DNA from 2 places in the Stenotrophomonas riyadhensis genome. Region 2 is predicted to be linked to the other one. Evidence: predicted binding sites of a transcription regulator. Region 2 holds the regulator's gene; the other holds the start of a gene.
What was found. The regulator HrcA, encoded in region 2, represses chaperone genes, less so after heat shock. The targets are predictions, from matches to a motif close to TTNGCACTCNNNNNNNNNGAGTGCNAA.
Positions count from the first base shown of each region.

Region 1 (8,117 bases), 2.3 Mb from region 2:
TGCCGAACGGCTTGTTGCCACGGTCGGCGTTCCACTGCGCGTCGGTCAGGTACAGCATGTGGGTGTCGGTGTACGGCGCGTACGGCAGGCCCTTGTCGCCGGTGGTGCTGGCAAAGCCCAGCGAGTTCGGCCAGGTGTGCTCGCGGTTGTACTTCAGGCCACTGCCACTGCCGGCGCGATCGGTCACCTTGGCGTAGCTGCGGTTGCGGTACGCATCCAGGATCCTGCCGCTGTTGTTCGGATCCTCGTCGGCGATTTCCAGGATGGTCCAGGTGCTGGTGCCCGAGCCGCTGTACGGGTAGGCGGTGTGGCCCTTGATGGTCGCGTGCAGCGAGCAGCGCAGCTGGCTGGGGCTGCTGGTATTGACCTTGGAGTAGTACCCGGCCGGCACGCCCGGGTTGCCGGGGTCCGGATTGCCGCCGGTGCTGGCCACGGTGAAGGCGATGCGGCTGTCGGCGGCGGGGTGTGCGCCCTGCAGGTCGGTGATGCGCGCGGCGCGGATGTCGAAGCGGCAGGCTTCACCGGCCACCAGCGCGGTGTTGGTGGACAGTTTCACGCTGCGGCCGCTGGCCGGGTAGGTCAGCGGTACGCTGCCGGAGGTGCCGCAGCTCAGGGCGAACGCACCACTGGCCAGGTTCACCGTTTCGCTGAACACCACTTCCAGATCGGCCGCGGCCGGGAAGGTGCTGCTGCCCTGCGCCGGGGTGGTGGTGGACACTGACGGCGGCGTGTTCGGGCCCGGGGTGCCGCCACCGCTGAAGGTCTGGCCGTTGTTGCAGCTGCCGAATGTCTGTTTGGCCGACTCGGCCCAGGTGAAGTGGGCGTACTGGCTGCCGCTGCCGGTCAGCTGCAGCGAGGTGCCCGGCGCCGTGCTGTTGGTCTCGGCTACCGGAATGTTCTGGCTGGTCATGCCGGCGGCGGGGCCACCGGAGGCGGTGATGGCGCCCTCGTAGCTGAGGAACTGCACCACCTTGCCGCTGGCATCGACCAGGGCGATGCCGTCGTTGGGGCCGTTCTGGATGCCGTTGGTCGGGTAACTGACCACGGCGATGGTCGCGCTGCCGCAGCCGGCGGCGGTGCCTGCCGGGACCGGGTTGTTGGCGTAGACCACCGCGGCCGAGGCGTTGGCGCCGTTGTACAGATACAGGCGGTAGCCGGACAGGTCCTCACCGGCAGTGGCCACGACCTCGATCGCTTCGCCGACGTCACCGGCGGCGGTGCTGTCGTCGTAGTGCAGTTCGTTGATGAAGACCTCGGCCTGGGCCGGCGCGGCGGCCAGCGCCAGCAGGCAGGCGGCGGCAAGCGGGGACAGCAATCGCATCGACTACTCCTTGTGATTGGGAATGCGCGGCCGAGCCTAAGGCCGATCCAGTGACACTTTGTCGTAAATGAACGTCAGATATCTGACAGTGCGACGCCAGTCACCAAAAGTCGAGGGTTCCAGCGACAGGGTTGCCGCGTTGCACCGGCCTCCAGGCCTTCACACCGGCGCGGATCGAGCGGGCCCGGGGCAGTGAAATTTTTTCCGCGAGCGGCCTTGAAAGGTCCGGGGCCAGCTCCATCTCTGTCCTGCTCCCGATTCATCGGGCTTTTTCGCGAGCAATGCTGGCAGTCACCTGGGGTGAGTGCTAACATCGCCAGACTTTTTCAGACCAATCAATAACTTAAGAGGTCTCTCATGAGCATCAAGCCGCTGCACGACCGCGTTGTGGTCAAGCCGATCGAAGCCGACGAAATCTCCGCCGGTGGCATCGTCATTCCGGATTCGGCCAAGGAAAAGTCCACCAAGGGTGAAGTCGTGGCCGTCGGCCCGGGCAAGCCGCTGGACAACGGCAGCGTGCGCGCTCCGTCGCTGAAGGTCGGCGACAAGGTCATCTACGGCCAGTACGCCGGCAGCTCGTACAAGAGCGAAGGCGTCGAGTACAAGGTCCTGCGCGAAGACGACGTGCTCGCCGTCATCGGCTGAGCCCCGGCGCGACCTGCTTCAACCTGATCCCCAAATCCCAGCCGCCGGGCCCGGTCCGGCGCTACCAATGAGGTAATTGCAATGGCTGCCAAGGATATTCGTTTCGGTGAAGACGCCCGTTCGCGCATGGTGCGCGGCGTCAACGTTCTTGCCAATGCCGTCAAGGCCACCCTGGGCCCGAAGGGCCGCAACGTCGTGCTGGAAAAGAGCTTCGGTGCTCCGACCATCACCAAGGACGGCGTTTCCGTCGCCAAGGAAATCGAACTGGCTGACAAGTTCGAGAACATGGGCGCGCAGATGGTGAAGGAAGTCGCTTCCCGCACCAACGACGACGCTGGCGACGGCACCACCACCGCCACCGTGCTGGCCCAGGCCCTGATCCGCGAAGGTGCCAAGGCCGTGGCCGCCGGCATGAACCCGATGGACCTGAAGCGCGGTATCGACAAGGCCGTCGTGGCCGCCGTCTCCGAGCTGAAGAACATCTCCAAGCCGACCGCCGACGACAAGGCGATCGCCCAGGTCGGTACCATCTCGGCCAACTCGGACGAGTCGATCGGCCAGATCATCGCTGACGCGATGAAGGAAGTCGGCAAGGAAGGCGTGATCACCGTTGAAGAAGGCTCGGGCCTGGACAACGAGCTGGACGTGGTCAAGGGCATGCAGTTCGACCGCGGCTACCTGTCCCCGTACTTCATCAACAACCAGCAGTCGCAGACCGCTGACCTGGATGACCCGTTCATCCTGCTGCACGACAAGAAGATCTCCAACGTCCGTGACCTGCTGCCGGTGCTGGAAGGCGTCGCCAAGGCCGGCAAGCCGCTGCTGATCGTTGCCGAAGAAGTCGAAGGCGAAGCGCTGGCCACCCTGGTCGTCAACACCATCCGTGGCATCGTCAAGGTCGTGGCCGTCAAGGCTCCGGGCTTCGGCGACCGTCGCAAGGCGATGCTGGAAGACATGGCCGTGCTGACCGGCGGCACCGTGATCTCCGAAGAAGTTGGCCTGTCGCTGGAAAAGGCCACCATCAAGGACCTGGGCCGCGCCAAGAAGGTGCAGGTCTCCAAGGAGAACACCACCATCATCGATGGCGTGGGTGACAAGGCTGCCGTCGACGCACGCGTCGGCCAGATCAAGACCCAGATCCAGGACACCTCCTCGGATTACGACCGCGAGAAGCTGCAGGAACGCGTGGCCAAGCTGGCCGGCGGCGTTGCCGTGATCAAGGTCGGTGCTTCGACCGAAATCGAAATGAAGGAAAAGAAGGATCGCGTCGACGACGCCCTGCACGCTACCCGTGCAGCCGTTGAAGAAGGCGTGGTCCCGGGCGGCGGCGTGGCCCTGGTCCGTGCGGTCACCGCACTGGCCGGCCTGAAGGGTGCCAACGAAGACCAGAACCACGGCATCCAGATCGCCCTGCGCGCGATGGAAGCCCCGCTGCGCGAAATCGTGGCCAACGCCGGTGAAGAGCCGTCGGTCATCATCAACAAGGTCAAGGAAGGCACCGGCAGCTTCGGCTACAACGCCGCCACCGGCGAGTTCGGCGACATGCTGCAGTTCGGCATCCTGGACCCGACCAAGGTGACCCGTTCGGCGCTGCAGAACGCGGCCTCGATCGCTGGCCTGATGATCACCACCGAAGCCATGGTTGCCGAAGCTCCGAAGAAGGACGAGCCGGCCATGGGTGGCGCCGGTGGCATGGGCGGCATGGGTGGCATGGGCGGCATGGACTTCTAAGTCCCCACGTTCGCCCCGCAATGAAAAACCCCGCCGCAAGGCGGGGTTTTTTTGTGGCCGGCTGCAATGGCATCGCTTTCCGAGCGGCTCATCCTGCGTCCTGCAGGGTGTGTGTGCCTGCTGCCTGCGGCGTCATCAGTGCTGCATGCAACCAGGTCATGAAAGCAGGTATCGCAGCGTTGGCCTCGCCGTCCGCACGCGTCACCGCGTAGTAGGCAAAGGCCTGTGGCCAGGGCTGGTCAATCACCACCTGCAGCCGGCCATTGGCGAGTTCTTCGGCCGCATGGATGTCGCGCACCAGGGCGATGCCTTGCCCGGCCACCGCCGCGCGGATCAGCAACAGGTCGTCATCGAACGCAGGGCCGCGCTCCAGTCGTTCATCGACGGGCAGATCCAGTGCCTGGAACCACAGCCGCCAGTCGCTGCGGTCGGCGTCCTGCAGCAGCGGCAGCTGCAGGCAATCCTGCACTGTACCCACGGCAGGCGCGCTGGCCAGCAGCGCAGGGCTGGCCACCGGCAGCAGTACCGGTGCCATCAGGTGCTCGGCATGCAGGCCAGGGTAGCGGCCCAGTCCATGACGGATCGCGATGTCCACCCCCTCGCGGCGCAGGTCGACCAACGCCGCGCTCGAGTCCAGCTGCACGTCCACCTGCGGATGCAACGCACTGAACCCGCCCAGTCGCGGCGCCAACCACTGTGCGGCGAAGCTCGGTGCCGCGCTGATGCGTAGCGTGCACCGTGTTTCCCAGCGTTCGAGTGTCTGCAGGCTCTGTGCGATCTGATCGAAGGCCTGCAGCAGCTCCGGATACACACGCGCGCCGGCTGCACTGAGCACCACGCCATGCCGGGTGCGGTCGAACAGGCTCACGCCCAGCCGCTCCTGCAGCTGTCGAAGCTGCTGGCTGATTGCACCAGGTGTCACCCCCATCGCATCGGCGGCGGTGGTCAGGCTGCCATGTCGGCCGGTTTCAACGAAGGCCCGCAGGCCCAGCAGCGGCAGCACCGCACCCATCTCAACTCTCCTGTAACCGCGTCGGCACGCGCCGCGCTGCGACAGCATATCGACCGCACTGCAGGCTGTCGCGCGCGCGTCGCGCACGTTGAGCCCCGCTCAACTCCTCGTGCAGGAGACATCGTTTCCCCGCGACGCAGGCCTTTCCTAGACTGCCTGCACGGCTGCTGCAGCGCCCGTTCCCGCATCGCCCGGCCACCTTCAACGGCCGATGCATGCCGTCGCTCCCTGCCGTCCAGGATTCCCATGAACGAACCTTCGCTGCACCTGTACTCCGACAGTTCTCCCAATGGCTTCAAGGCCACCATCGCACTGGAAGAGCTTGGCCTGCCGTATCGCCTTCACCACGTCCACATCGCCGATGGCGAACATCGCCATCCCGACTTCCTGCGGCTCAATCCGCATGGGCGCATTCCGGTGCTGGAAGATCGCGCGCGCGGCCTCGTTGTCTTCGAATCGGCGGCGATCCTGATGTACCTGGCCGAACAGGGCAATGCGTTGCTGCCTTCCGAACCGGCTGCGCGCTGGGAGACGCTGACCTGGCTGATGTTCCATGCCGCCAGCGTCGGCCCGATCCTCGGCCAGCGCGTGCACTTCGAGCATTTTGCACAACAGCCCGATTCCGCGGCAATCGAACGCTACCGCCGCCTGAGCGACGACCTGTTCGCGGTACTCGACCAGCGTCTGCAGGGACGCGAGTGGTTGGCTGGCGATCACTACTCGATTGCCGATATCGCCCACTTCGGCTGGCTGCACATCGCCCGCATCATCGACATCGATTTCTCGCGGCATCGCCATCTGGATGCGTGGTACGCGCGGGTTGCAGCACGCCCTGCGGTACAGCGCGGCGTGCAGCTGCCCGAGCCGGCCACCGGTCCGTAAGGAGGCGATGCTGATGAATGATTCCATTGCGATGCCGGGCGCGTCGGCGCCGGTCTTTGCCGCGCACCCGGGCTACCAGCGCATGTTCCGCGCCGACGCGCTGACCCTGGGCATCTACCTGCCGCTGCGCTTCTACCAGGGCGACATGGCCGTGCTGCAGGGCCAGGCGCGGCTGGTGGAGGAGATCGACCGCCACGACTTTGCCGCGGTATGGGTGCGCGACGTGCCGCTGTTCGATCCGCTGTTCGGTGATGCAGGCCAGCTGTTCGATCCATTCACCTACCTTGCGTGGCTGGCAGCGCGCACGCAGCGCGTGGCCCTGGCCACCGGCAGCGTGGTGCTGCCACTGCGCCATCCGATCGATCTGGCCAAGGCCGCGGCGTCGCTCGATCAGCTGTCCGGTGGGCGGCTGGTGATGGGTGTGGCGTCCGGTGATCGACCGCTGGAGTTCCCGGCCTATGGACTGGAGCACGCGGCGCGCGGAGAGCGTTTCGCCACCGCAATGAACGAGATGCGCCGTTGGCTGCAGCCGGGCACGGATGGGCGGATGACACATGCCGGTGCCGAGCAGGGCGTGCAGTTGCTGCCGCCCACGGTCAGTGGCCGCGTTCCGCTGGTTGTCACCGGTGGCGCACGTCAGCCACTGGAGTGGATCGGCCAGCATGCCGATGGGTGGCTGACCTATCCAGAGGCCACCCATGACAACGCCGGTCCGCAGCGGCTGGCCGCGAAGATCGGCGCCTGGCGCGCGCTGATTCCGGATGGCGGCTTCCGTCCGCACATGACCAACGAATGGATCGACCTGGTGGACGATCCGGATCATCCACGCATGCCGCTGCGGGGGGGCTTCACCCTGCGCACCGGCCGCAAGGGCCTGATCGATCTGCTGCAGGCCTGGCAGCGGGCCGGCGTCAACCATGCCGCGCTGGGCATCCAGTTCGCCGAGCGGCCTGCCGGCGAGGTGCTGCAGGAGATGGCTGAAGAAGTGCTGCCCTTGTTCCCGTCGCACCCGGGGCCGGCGCCGCAGGTGATGGACTGGTAGCACGTTCGCAGGCGCCGGCCGCTGCTCAGTTGGCCGGCCGACGCAGGCAGATCCTTGCGGCGGCGGCACCGATGTCCACCTGGCCGCCGCGCATTGCGTCGGCACCGAGGATCAGCGCCGGCCGTGCCTCCAGGCCAATGGCCTTGAATACCGGCAGCTCGCTGATCCGTACTTCCATCGGGGGATGTCGCCAGCCAGCGCTGGCCATGCTGGGCAGGGTGTACAGCCAGGTGGCCTGGCTTCCGCCACCCAGGCCTTCAGTGCCTTTCCCGCGAACACGCACGCGCTGGTCGCTGCCGTCGGTATGCACGCCCAATGCGCGTGCGGCTTCGGCATTGAGCACGGTCTGCGCCGCGCCGGTATCGATTACGGCGATGGCTTCCACACCGGCATCACCCAGTGCCACCGTGATGAAACCGAAGTGGCGCAATCCAGCCTTGCGATCCGGCAGCGCGTTGGCCTGGCACCCGTTTCCATCCAGCGCGAGCCGGCCCGGGGTCCACAGCGCGAGCTCTTGGCGGCCGAAGTCCCAGCGGGTATCCCAGCGTCCGGTCAGGTCATTGCCAACCAGGCCATCAATGACCGCCTCATCATCCTTCGCCAACGAGGACAGATCGGCCTGAACGCCACTGGCCTGCAGCTGCCAGCTGCCCAGCCGCCAGGACGTGGTACGCATCCGTCGCAGCTGGGCCGTCTTCGCACTGGCACCCTGCGCATGCGACACCGCTGCATCGGCGTCCTCCAGACCATAGCGCCGGGTCACGCGGTCATCCACCAGGGTCGCACCGGCTGCACTGTCGACCACGAAGCGCAACGGCTCCGCACGCCCGTCCAGCGAGACGGCCACGGCCGGATGCCCGCCCTGCATCCACATCGGCAGCACGTGTTCGGGGGCATCGCCTGCCAGCGCAGGCAGCGGGAGGGCAAGCAGGGGAAGCAGGGTGAGGCGCAAGGGGCATCTCCGTTGTGATCGATGACGACCATTGGCGCGCGCTGGCGTATCGCGGGAATATCGGCGCTGATACCGTCCTGATACACAACGGCCCGATACTGACCCCATGAACGCTCCCGCCCGGGTCATCGTTGTCGATGACGACGCCAGCATCCGTGATGCCATCGCCGACTGCCTGCAGCTGCATGGCTACGATGTGCGGGTGGCGGGCGGTGCGGCAGCGTTGGATGTGCTGCTGCAGGCCGAGCGCCCGGACGTGATCATCCTCGACTGGATGATGCCCGGCGAGGATGGCCTGTCGGTCTGCCGCCGGCTGCAGGCGCGGGCGATCCCGATCCTGATGCTGTCGGCGATGGGCAGCGCGCCGGACCGGGTGATCGGTCTGGAGATGGGGGCAGACGACTACCTGGCCAAACCGTTTGATCCGCGTGAGCTGCTGGCACGGGTGCGGGCGCTGTTGCGCCGCCAGCACAAGCTGCGTGAGCAGGTGGCCAACGAGCTGCGCTTTTCTGGATGGCGGTTGCTTCCTGGG
Region 1 covers NZ_CP155568.1:4,157,628-4,165,744, reverse strand. Annotated here, with positions in the region: gene SriyCCGPB3_RS19215 (endonuclease) at 1-1,321, opposite strand, end outside; gene SriyCCGPB3_RS19210 (co-chaperone GroES) at 1,679-1,966, shown strand; gene groL (chaperonin GroEL) at 2,048-3,697, shown strand; gene SriyCCGPB3_RS19200 (LysR substrate-binding domain-containing protein) at 3,786-4,709, opposite strand; gene SriyCCGPB3_RS19195 (glutathione S-transferase family protein) at 4,956-5,591, shown strand; gene SriyCCGPB3_RS19190 (LLM class oxidoreductase) at 5,605-6,633, shown strand; gene SriyCCGPB3_RS19185 (aspartyl protease family protein) at 6,659-7,585, opposite strand; gene SriyCCGPB3_RS19180 (response regulator transcription factor) at 7,692-8,117, shown strand, end outside.
Region 1: the regulator HrcA is predicted to act here: its motif matches at 1,606-1,632, upstream of SriyCCGPB3_RS19210 (co-chaperone GroES).

Region 2 (8,117 bases):
GAAGGCTGCGCGTTCTACGAGCGCGGCCTGCGCGTGCTGGCCGACCTGGAAGAGGCCGAGCGCTGTGCCAGCGCCCATGCCGAGCCGCGCGGACGGCTGCGGGTCAACTCCAACGTGCCGTTCGGCCAGCACTTCCTGTTGCCGCTGCTGCCGGCATTCCTGGAGCGCAATCCGCAGGTGGGGGTGGATCTGACCTTGAACGACGAGGTGATCGACCTGCTTGAGCAGCGCACCGATGTGGCGGTGCGGGCCGGCCCGCTGAAGAGCTCCAGCCTGGTGGCGCGACGGCTGGGCGCGACGCGGATGATGATCGTGGCCGCGCCGGCCTATGCGCAGCGGCACGGCCTGCCACGCAACGCCGAGGAGCTGCAGTCGCACAACCGTCTGGACATCGGCCATGCACGGGCGATGCAGGGCTGGCCGCTGTTGCAGGACGGTCGCGAACGCATGTTGCTGCCCAGTGGCAATGCCCGCGCCAGCAACGGCAACGCGCTGCGCCAGCTGGTGCTGGGCGGGCTGGGCATGGCGCGGCTGGCGACCTACCAGGTGCAGGAGGACATCGCTGCCGGACGCCTGTTGCCGGTGCTGGAGGAGGCCAACCCCGGTGACCTGGAAGAGGTGCACGCGGTGTTCCTGGGACAGGGTGGCTATCTGCCGCTGCGGGTGCGCGCCTTCCTCGATTTCCTGGTGGAGAACGTCGATCTGACGCAGCCACGGGGGTAGTGCCGGCCGCTGGCCGGCAACCTCACGATCTTCGCCGACCCGCATCGGGTTGCCGGCCAGCGGCGCGGCACTACCGCGCGGAAGCCGGGCCCATGTTCGGCTCGGGCGGCGTCAGACCTGCAGCAGCTTGCGGGCGGCGGCGCGCGCTTCCTTGCTTACTTCCACGCCGCCGAGCATGCGCGCCAGTTCTTCCTCGCGTGCCTTGCTGTCCAGCTTCTCCACTGCGCTCTGGGTCATGCCGTCCACCGGCGCCTTGCTGACCCGGTAGTGGGCATGGCCCTTGGAGGCGACCTGCGGCAGGTGGGTCACGCACAGCACCTGGCGCTTCTCGCCCAGCGCGCGCAGCTTCTGGCCGACGATGTCCGCCACCGCGCCGCCGATGCCGGAGTCGACTTCGTCGAACACCATGGTCGGTACTGCATCCAGGTCCAGCGCGGCCACTTCGATGGCCAGCGAGATGCGCGACAGTTCGCCGCCCGAGGCGACCTTGCGCAGGGCGCGCGGCGGCTGGCCGGCGTTGGCCGCGACCAGGAATTCCACGCGTTCGGCACCCTGCGGATCGGGCTTGCCGGCGTCCTGTGGCTCCAGCTCGATCAGGAACTGGCCGCCGCCCATGCCGAGCTCGGCGATGATGCCGGTGGTGGTGGCCGACAGTTCGGCAGCGGCGCTGCGACGGCTGGCGGTCAGCACCTCGGCCTGTACGCGCCAGGCGGCGGCGGCCTTGTCGATCTCGCCGGCCAGGCGCTGCAAGCGTTCGTCGGCGCCGCGCAGCTGTTCCACTTCGGCATGCATGCGCTCGCGCTGCGCGCCCAGCTCGTCCATCGGCACGCGGTGCTTGCGGGCCAGGTCATGCAGGCGGCCGAGGTGACGCTCGTTCTCCTCGAACTGCTCCGGGTCGGCATCAAGGTCGTCGTGCACCCGGTCCAGCAGCGACAGGGCTTCGTGCAGCTGGATCGAGGCATTCTCGATCAGGCCGTCCACCTCGCCCAGGCGCGGGTCATGTTCGATCAGGCGCGACAGCTCGTGGCGCACCTGCTGCAGCAGGTCCAGCGCGGAACTGCCGTCGTCGCCGTTGAGCTGGTTGCTGGCCGCCTGGCAGGCGCTCAGCAGGGCGCTGGCATGGGCCTGGCGGCGGTGGCTGGCGCCGAGCGCGGCGATCGACTCCGGTTCCAGGTCCTCGCGGTCCAGTTCGCGCAGCTGGTGCTCCAGGAAGCCGATCCGGTCACTCACGTCGCCCTGTTGCGACAGCGCCAGTGATTCGTCGACCAGGGCCTGCCAGGCCGCAGCGGCGCGGCGCACCTGGCGGCGTTCGTCCTCGTTGCCGGCGTAGGCGTCGAGCAGGGCCAGCTGCGACGGCCGTGCCAGCAGGGCCTGCTGTTCGTGCTGGCCGTGGATCTCCACCAGCAGCGAGGCCAGGTCGCCCAGCTGGGCCAGGGTCACCGGGCGGCCATTGATCCACGCCCGCGAACCGCCATCGGCGCGGATCACGCGGCGCAGCTGGCACTGTTCCTCGTCGTCCAGCTCGTTGTCGGCCAGCCACTGGCGCGCGGCCTGCAGCTGGTCCAGCGCGAATTCGGCGGAAAGCTCGGCGCGCGCGGCGCCATGGCGGACCACGCCGCTGTCGGCGCGCAGGCCGGACAGGAAGCCCAGCGCGTCGACCATCAGCGACTTGCCGGCGCCGGTCTCGCCTGAAACCACGGTCATGCCTGGCCCGAACTCCAGTTCGGTGGCGCGGACGACGGCGAAATCCTTGATCGAAAGATGTCTGAGCATGGGTAAGGGGGTATCAGCAGCCGCGCAACGCTAGCACGCGGGCGAGGGAGGTCCAATGACTTGCCAAGGTGATGCGCCGCCATTATCTAGTGTCCGTGTCTCACAGGTTGATTCCATGCACGGTTCTCCCGACCAGCTTGCCCCGCGTGCGCGCCATCTGCTGCGCACGCTGATTGCGCGTTACATCCAGGACGGTGAGCCGGTCGGCTCGCAGACGCTGGCGCGCGTGGCTGGCCTGGAGGTCAGCCCGGCCACCATCCGCAACATCCTCGGCGACCTGGAAGACCTGGGGCTGCTGGCCTCGCCGCACACCTCGGCCGGGCGCATCCCGACCGCGCATGGCTATCGGGTGTTCGTCGACAGCCTGCTGCAGATGCAGCCGCCGGGCGAGGGCGAGCTGGCCCGGTTGCGCCAGGAACTGGCCAGTGGCGGCAGCACCCAGGCCCTGCTCGGCAGCGCCTCGGAGCTGCTGTCGGCGATGAGCCACTTCGTCGGCGTGGTCAGCGCGCCGCGGCGTGAGCAGTTCGCGTTCCGCCAGATCGATTTCGTGGCGCTGGACGGGCGCCGGGTGCTGGCGATCCTGGTGTTTGCCGACAACGAGGTGCAGAACCGCGTCATCGAGACCCGCCAGGAGTTCGCGCCGGGCCAGCTGGAGCAGGTCGCCAACTATCTCAATGCCCATTTCGCCGGCCTGCCGATGGCCGAGATCCGCACCCGTCTGCTGCTGGAGCTGCGCGACGCCCGTTCGGAACTGGAGCAGCTGCTGGCACACAGCATCGAACTGGCCGAGCAGGCCCTGCAGCCGGCCGCTGACGACATGCTGGTGGCCGGCCAGACCCGCTTGATGGGGGTGCAGGACCTGTCCGACCTGGAGCGCCTGCGCGAGCTGTTCGAGCTGTTTTCCAGCAAGCGCGAGATCCTGCAGCTGCTGGAGCGGACCATCCAGGCCCCGGGCGTGCGCATCTTCATCGGCGAAGAGACCGGGATGATGCCGCTGCAGGGGGTCTCGCTGGTCACCGCCCCGTACACTGCCAATGGCCAGGTACTGGGCGTGCTGGGCGTGATCGGCCCCAAGCGGATGGCCTACGACCGCATGATTCCGCTGGTCCAGGCCACCGCCGATGTGCTCGGCGCGGCCTTTTCACCGGCCGGGCGCACTCCCGGAACATCCGACGCTTGAAACGCAGCATCCCGCCCACACTAGGGTGGGTGGAGGCGGAGATTGACCGCCAGGGACCCAGACATGAACCACGAACATCCAGATATCGAATCCCAGCAGACGGCCGCCGATGCGGCCGCCGCCGCCAGCGTCAACGACGAAGTGGAGCGCCTGCGCGCCGAAGTCGAGCAGATCAAGGCCGATGCGCTGCGTGAGCGCGCCGACCTCGAGAACCAGCGCAAGCGCGTTGCCCGTGACATCGAGCAGGCCCGCAAGTTCGCCAACGAGAAGCTGCTGGGCGAGCTGCTGCCGGTGTTCGACAGCCTGGATGCCGGCCTGAAGGCCGCGGGCGACGACCCGCATCCGCTGCGCGAAGGCCTGGAGCTGACCTACAAGCAGCTGCTGAAGGTCGCCGCCGACAATGGCCTGGTCCTGCTGGACCCGATCGGCCAGCCGTTCAACCCGGAACACCACCAGGCGATCAGCCAGGTGCCGACCCCGGGCGCCGCCCCGGGCAGCGTGGTGACCGTGTTCCAGAAGGGCTACCTGCTCAACGAGCGCCTGCTGCGGCCGGCGCTGGTGGTGGTGGCCGCCGATTGATCGGCCGGGCCGGGCGATGCCCGGTCCCGGTCGTGCCAGGCCATGCCTGGCAAGGTTTTCCAGGCGCTGAACACAGCGTTCGGGAGATGGCTTGAATGTTCCACGAGCCTCCCCCACATCGTATTCATCCACCGGCCGAGCGGCCGGACTGACCCCAACAAGCATCCTCAGGAGTCTCCCCCATGGGCAAGATCATTGGTATCGACCTCGGCACCACCAACTCGTGCGTGGCGATCATGGACGGCGGCAAGGCCCGCGTCATCGAGAATTCGGAAGGCGATCGCACCACCCCGTCGATCGTCGCCTACACCAAGGACGGCGAAGTCCTGGTCGGCGCCTCGGCCAAGCGTCAGGCCGTGACCAACCCGAAGAACACCTTCTATGCGGTGAAGCGCCTGATCGGCCGCAAGTTCACCGACGCCGAAGTGCAGAAGGACATCGCCCACGTCCCGTACAGCATCCTGGCCCATGACAATGGCGACGCCTGGGTGGCCACCAGCGACGGCAAGAAGATGGCCCCGCAGGAAATCTCGGCCAAGGTGCTGGAGAAGATGAAGAAGACCGCCGAGGACTTCCTCGGTGAGAAGGTCACCGAAGCGGTCATCACCGTGCCGGCCTACTTCAACGACAGCCAGCGCCAGGCGACCAAGGACGCCGGCCGCATCGCTGGCCTGGACGTCAAGCGCATCATCAACGAGCCGACCGCGGCCGCGCTGGCCTATGGCCTGGACAAGGGTGACAACAAGGATCGCAAGATCGTGGTGTACGACCTGGGCGGCGGCACCTTCGACGTCTCGGTGATCGAGATCGCCAACGTCGACGGCGAGAAGCAGTTCGAAGTGCTGGCCACCAACGGCGACACCTTCCTGGGCGGCGAAGACTTCGACAACCGCGTCATCGAGTACCTGGTTGAAGAGTTCAACAAGGACCAGGGCATCGACCTGCGCAAGGATCCGCTGGCCCTGCAGCGCCTGAAGGACGCCGCCGAGCGCGCCAAGATCGAGCTGTCCAGCGCCCAGCAGACCGAAGTGAACCTGCCGTACGTCACCGCTGACGCCTCGGGTCCGAAGCACCTGAACATCAAGCTGACCCGCGCCAAGCTGGAAGCGCTGGTGGAAGACCTGATCAAGAAGTCGATCGAGCCGTGCCGCGTCGCCCTGAACGATGCCGGCCTGCGTTCGAGCGACATCAGCGAAGTGATCCTGGTCGGTGGCCAGACCCGCATGCCGAAGGTGCAGCAGGCGGTGACCGAGTTCTTCGGCAAGGAACCGCGCAAGGACGTCAACCCGGACGAAGCCGTGGCACTGGGTGCTGCGATCCAGGGCGGCGTGCTCGGCGGCGACGTCAAGGACGTGCTGCTGCTGGACGTGACCCCGCTGTCGCTGGGTATTGAGACCATGGGCGGCGTGTTCACCAAGATCATCGAGAAGAACACCACCATCCCGACCAAGGCTTCGCAGGTGTTCTCCACCGCCGAGGACAACCAGTCGGCCGTGACCGTGCACGTGCTGCAGGGTGAGCGCGAACAGGCCCGCTTCAACAAGTCGCTGGCCAAGTTCGACCTGTCCGGCATCGAACCGGCCCCGCGCGGCCTGCCGCAGGTGGAAGTGTCCTTCGACATCGACGCCAACGGCATCCTGCACGTGTCGGCCAAGGACAAGAAGACCAACAAGGAACAGAAGGTCGAGATCAAGGCCGGTTCGGGCCTGTCCGAGGAAGAGATCGCACGCATGGTCGCCGACGCGGAAGCCAACCGCGAAGAAGACAAGAAGTTCCAGGAGCTGGTGCAGGCCCGCAACCAGGCCGACGCCCTGATCCACGGCACCCGCAGCGCCATCACCGAGCACGGCAGCAAGGTCGGCGGCGATGTCATCGGCAAGGTCGAGGCGGCGCTGGCCGACCTGGAAACCGCGATGAAGGGTGACGACAAGGCACAGATCGAAGCCAAGTCGAAGGCACTGGAAGAAGCCGGCCAGTCGCTGTTCGCCGCCGCTTCGGCCGACCAGGGCGGTGCCGCCCCGGGTGCCGACGCCGGCAATGCGGGCAAGCCGCAGGATGACGTGGTGGACGCCGAGTTCACCGAAGTCAAGGACGACAAGAAGTCCTGATCCGGACCGACACGGGACGCTGGCCATCAGCGTCCCGTTGTCGCATCAGGGTCCTGACCGCCCACCGGCGTGTCGGGGCGCCCGACGCAAGAGCGGACCTGGTTCCGCTCTTCCGCTTTGACGAATCCCGACTTTCCGGAACCCGATTCACGATATGAGCAAGCGCGATTACTACGAAGTGCTGGGCGTTGCCCGCACTGCCACCGACGACGAGCTGAAGAAGGCCTACCGTCGCTGCGCGATGAAGTTCCACCCGGACCGCAACCCGGGTGATGCGGCGGCCGAAGCCTCCTTCAAGGAGTGCAAGGAAGCCTACGAAGTGCTGTCCGACGGCAACAAGCGCCGCATGTACGACAGCCATGGCCACGCCGCGTTCGAGCACGGCATGGGCGGTGGCGGTCCGGGCGGCCCGGACATGAACGATATCTTCGGCGATATCTTCGGCAACATCTTTGGCGGTGGTGGCGGTGGTCCGCGCCAGGCCCGTCGCGGCGCCGACATCGGCTACGTGATGGAACTGGACCTGGAAGAGGCCGTGCGCGGCGTCGAGCGCCGGATCGAGATCCCGACCCTGGCCGAGTGCGGCGACTGCGATGGCAGTGGCTCGGAGGACGGCAAGGTCGAGACCTGCAATGTGTGTCATGGCCGCGGCCAGGTGCGCATCCAGCGCGGCATCTTCGCCATGCAGCAGGCCTGCCACAACTGCGGCGGCCGCGGCCAGATCATCGCCAAGCCCTGCAAGACCTGCCACGGCAATGGCCGTGTCGAGGAAGACAAGGTGCTGTCGGTGAAGGTGCCGGCGGGCGTCGATACCGGCGACCGCATCCGCCTGCAGGGCGAGGGCGAGGCCGGCCCGGCCGGTACGCCGCCGGGTGACCTGTACGTGGAAGTGCGCGTGCGCGAGCATGCGATCTTCCAGCGCGATGGCGACGACCTGCACTGCGAAGTGCCGATCCGCATCTCGCAGGCGGCGCTGGGTGACACCGTGCGCGTGGCGACCCTCGGCGGCGAAGCGGAAATCCGCATCCCGGCCGAGACCCAGACCGGCAAGCTGTTCCGCCTGCGTGGCAAGGGCGTACGTTCGGTGCGCAGCCGCAGCGAGGGCGACCTGTACTGTCGTGTGGTGGTGGAGACCCCGGTCAACCTCACCAACGAGCAGCGCAAGCTGCTGGAGCAGTTCGAGGCCACCTTCGTCGGCGAGGAAGCACGCAAGCATTCGCCGAAGTCGGCCACCTTCATGGATGGCGTGAAGGGCTTCTGGGACCGGATGACGTCCTGAGTTTTTCAACGGAAGCGATGAACGATAGCGCCGGGCCATGCCCGGCGTTGTCGTTTGTGGTGCAGTAGATCCAGGCCATGCGTGGATGCCGTTCAAAGGATCAGCGGAAGAACGCCGCCGGCGTCTGCCCCAGCTGCCGCTTGAACATGCTGGTGAACGCGCTGGGGCTGTCGTAACCCATCGCCAGCGCGACATCGATGACTTTGTCGCCGACCGCCAGTCGCTCCAGGGCGGCCAGCAGCCGTGCCTGCTGCCGCCACTGCCCGAAGGTCATGCCCAGTTCGCTGGCGAAATGGCGCTGGATGGTCTTCACGTCCACCTGCAGCGCCTGCGCCCAGTCCTGCAGGGTGGCGTCGTCGCCAGGATGCTTCTGGATGTGCTGGCAGATCCGCTGCAGGCGCGGGTCGGTGGGCGAGGGCAGGTGCAGCGGCAGCACGTCCATGCGGTGCAGCTCGTCCAGCAGCAGGCGCACCAC
Region 2 covers NZ_CP155568.1:1,807,717-1,815,833, forward strand. Annotated here, with positions in the region: gene SriyCCGPB3_RS08660 (LysR family transcriptional regulator) at 1-723, shown strand, start outside; gene recN (DNA repair protein RecN) at 835-2,496, opposite strand; gene hrcA (heat-inducible transcriptional repressor HrcA) at 2,612-3,676, shown strand; gene grpE (nucleotide exchange factor GrpE) at 3,740-4,255, shown strand; gene dnaK (molecular chaperone DnaK) at 4,438-6,363, shown strand; gene dnaJ (molecular chaperone DnaJ) at 6,518-7,642, shown strand; gene SriyCCGPB3_RS08690 (AraC family transcriptional regulator) at 7,743-8,117, opposite strand, start outside.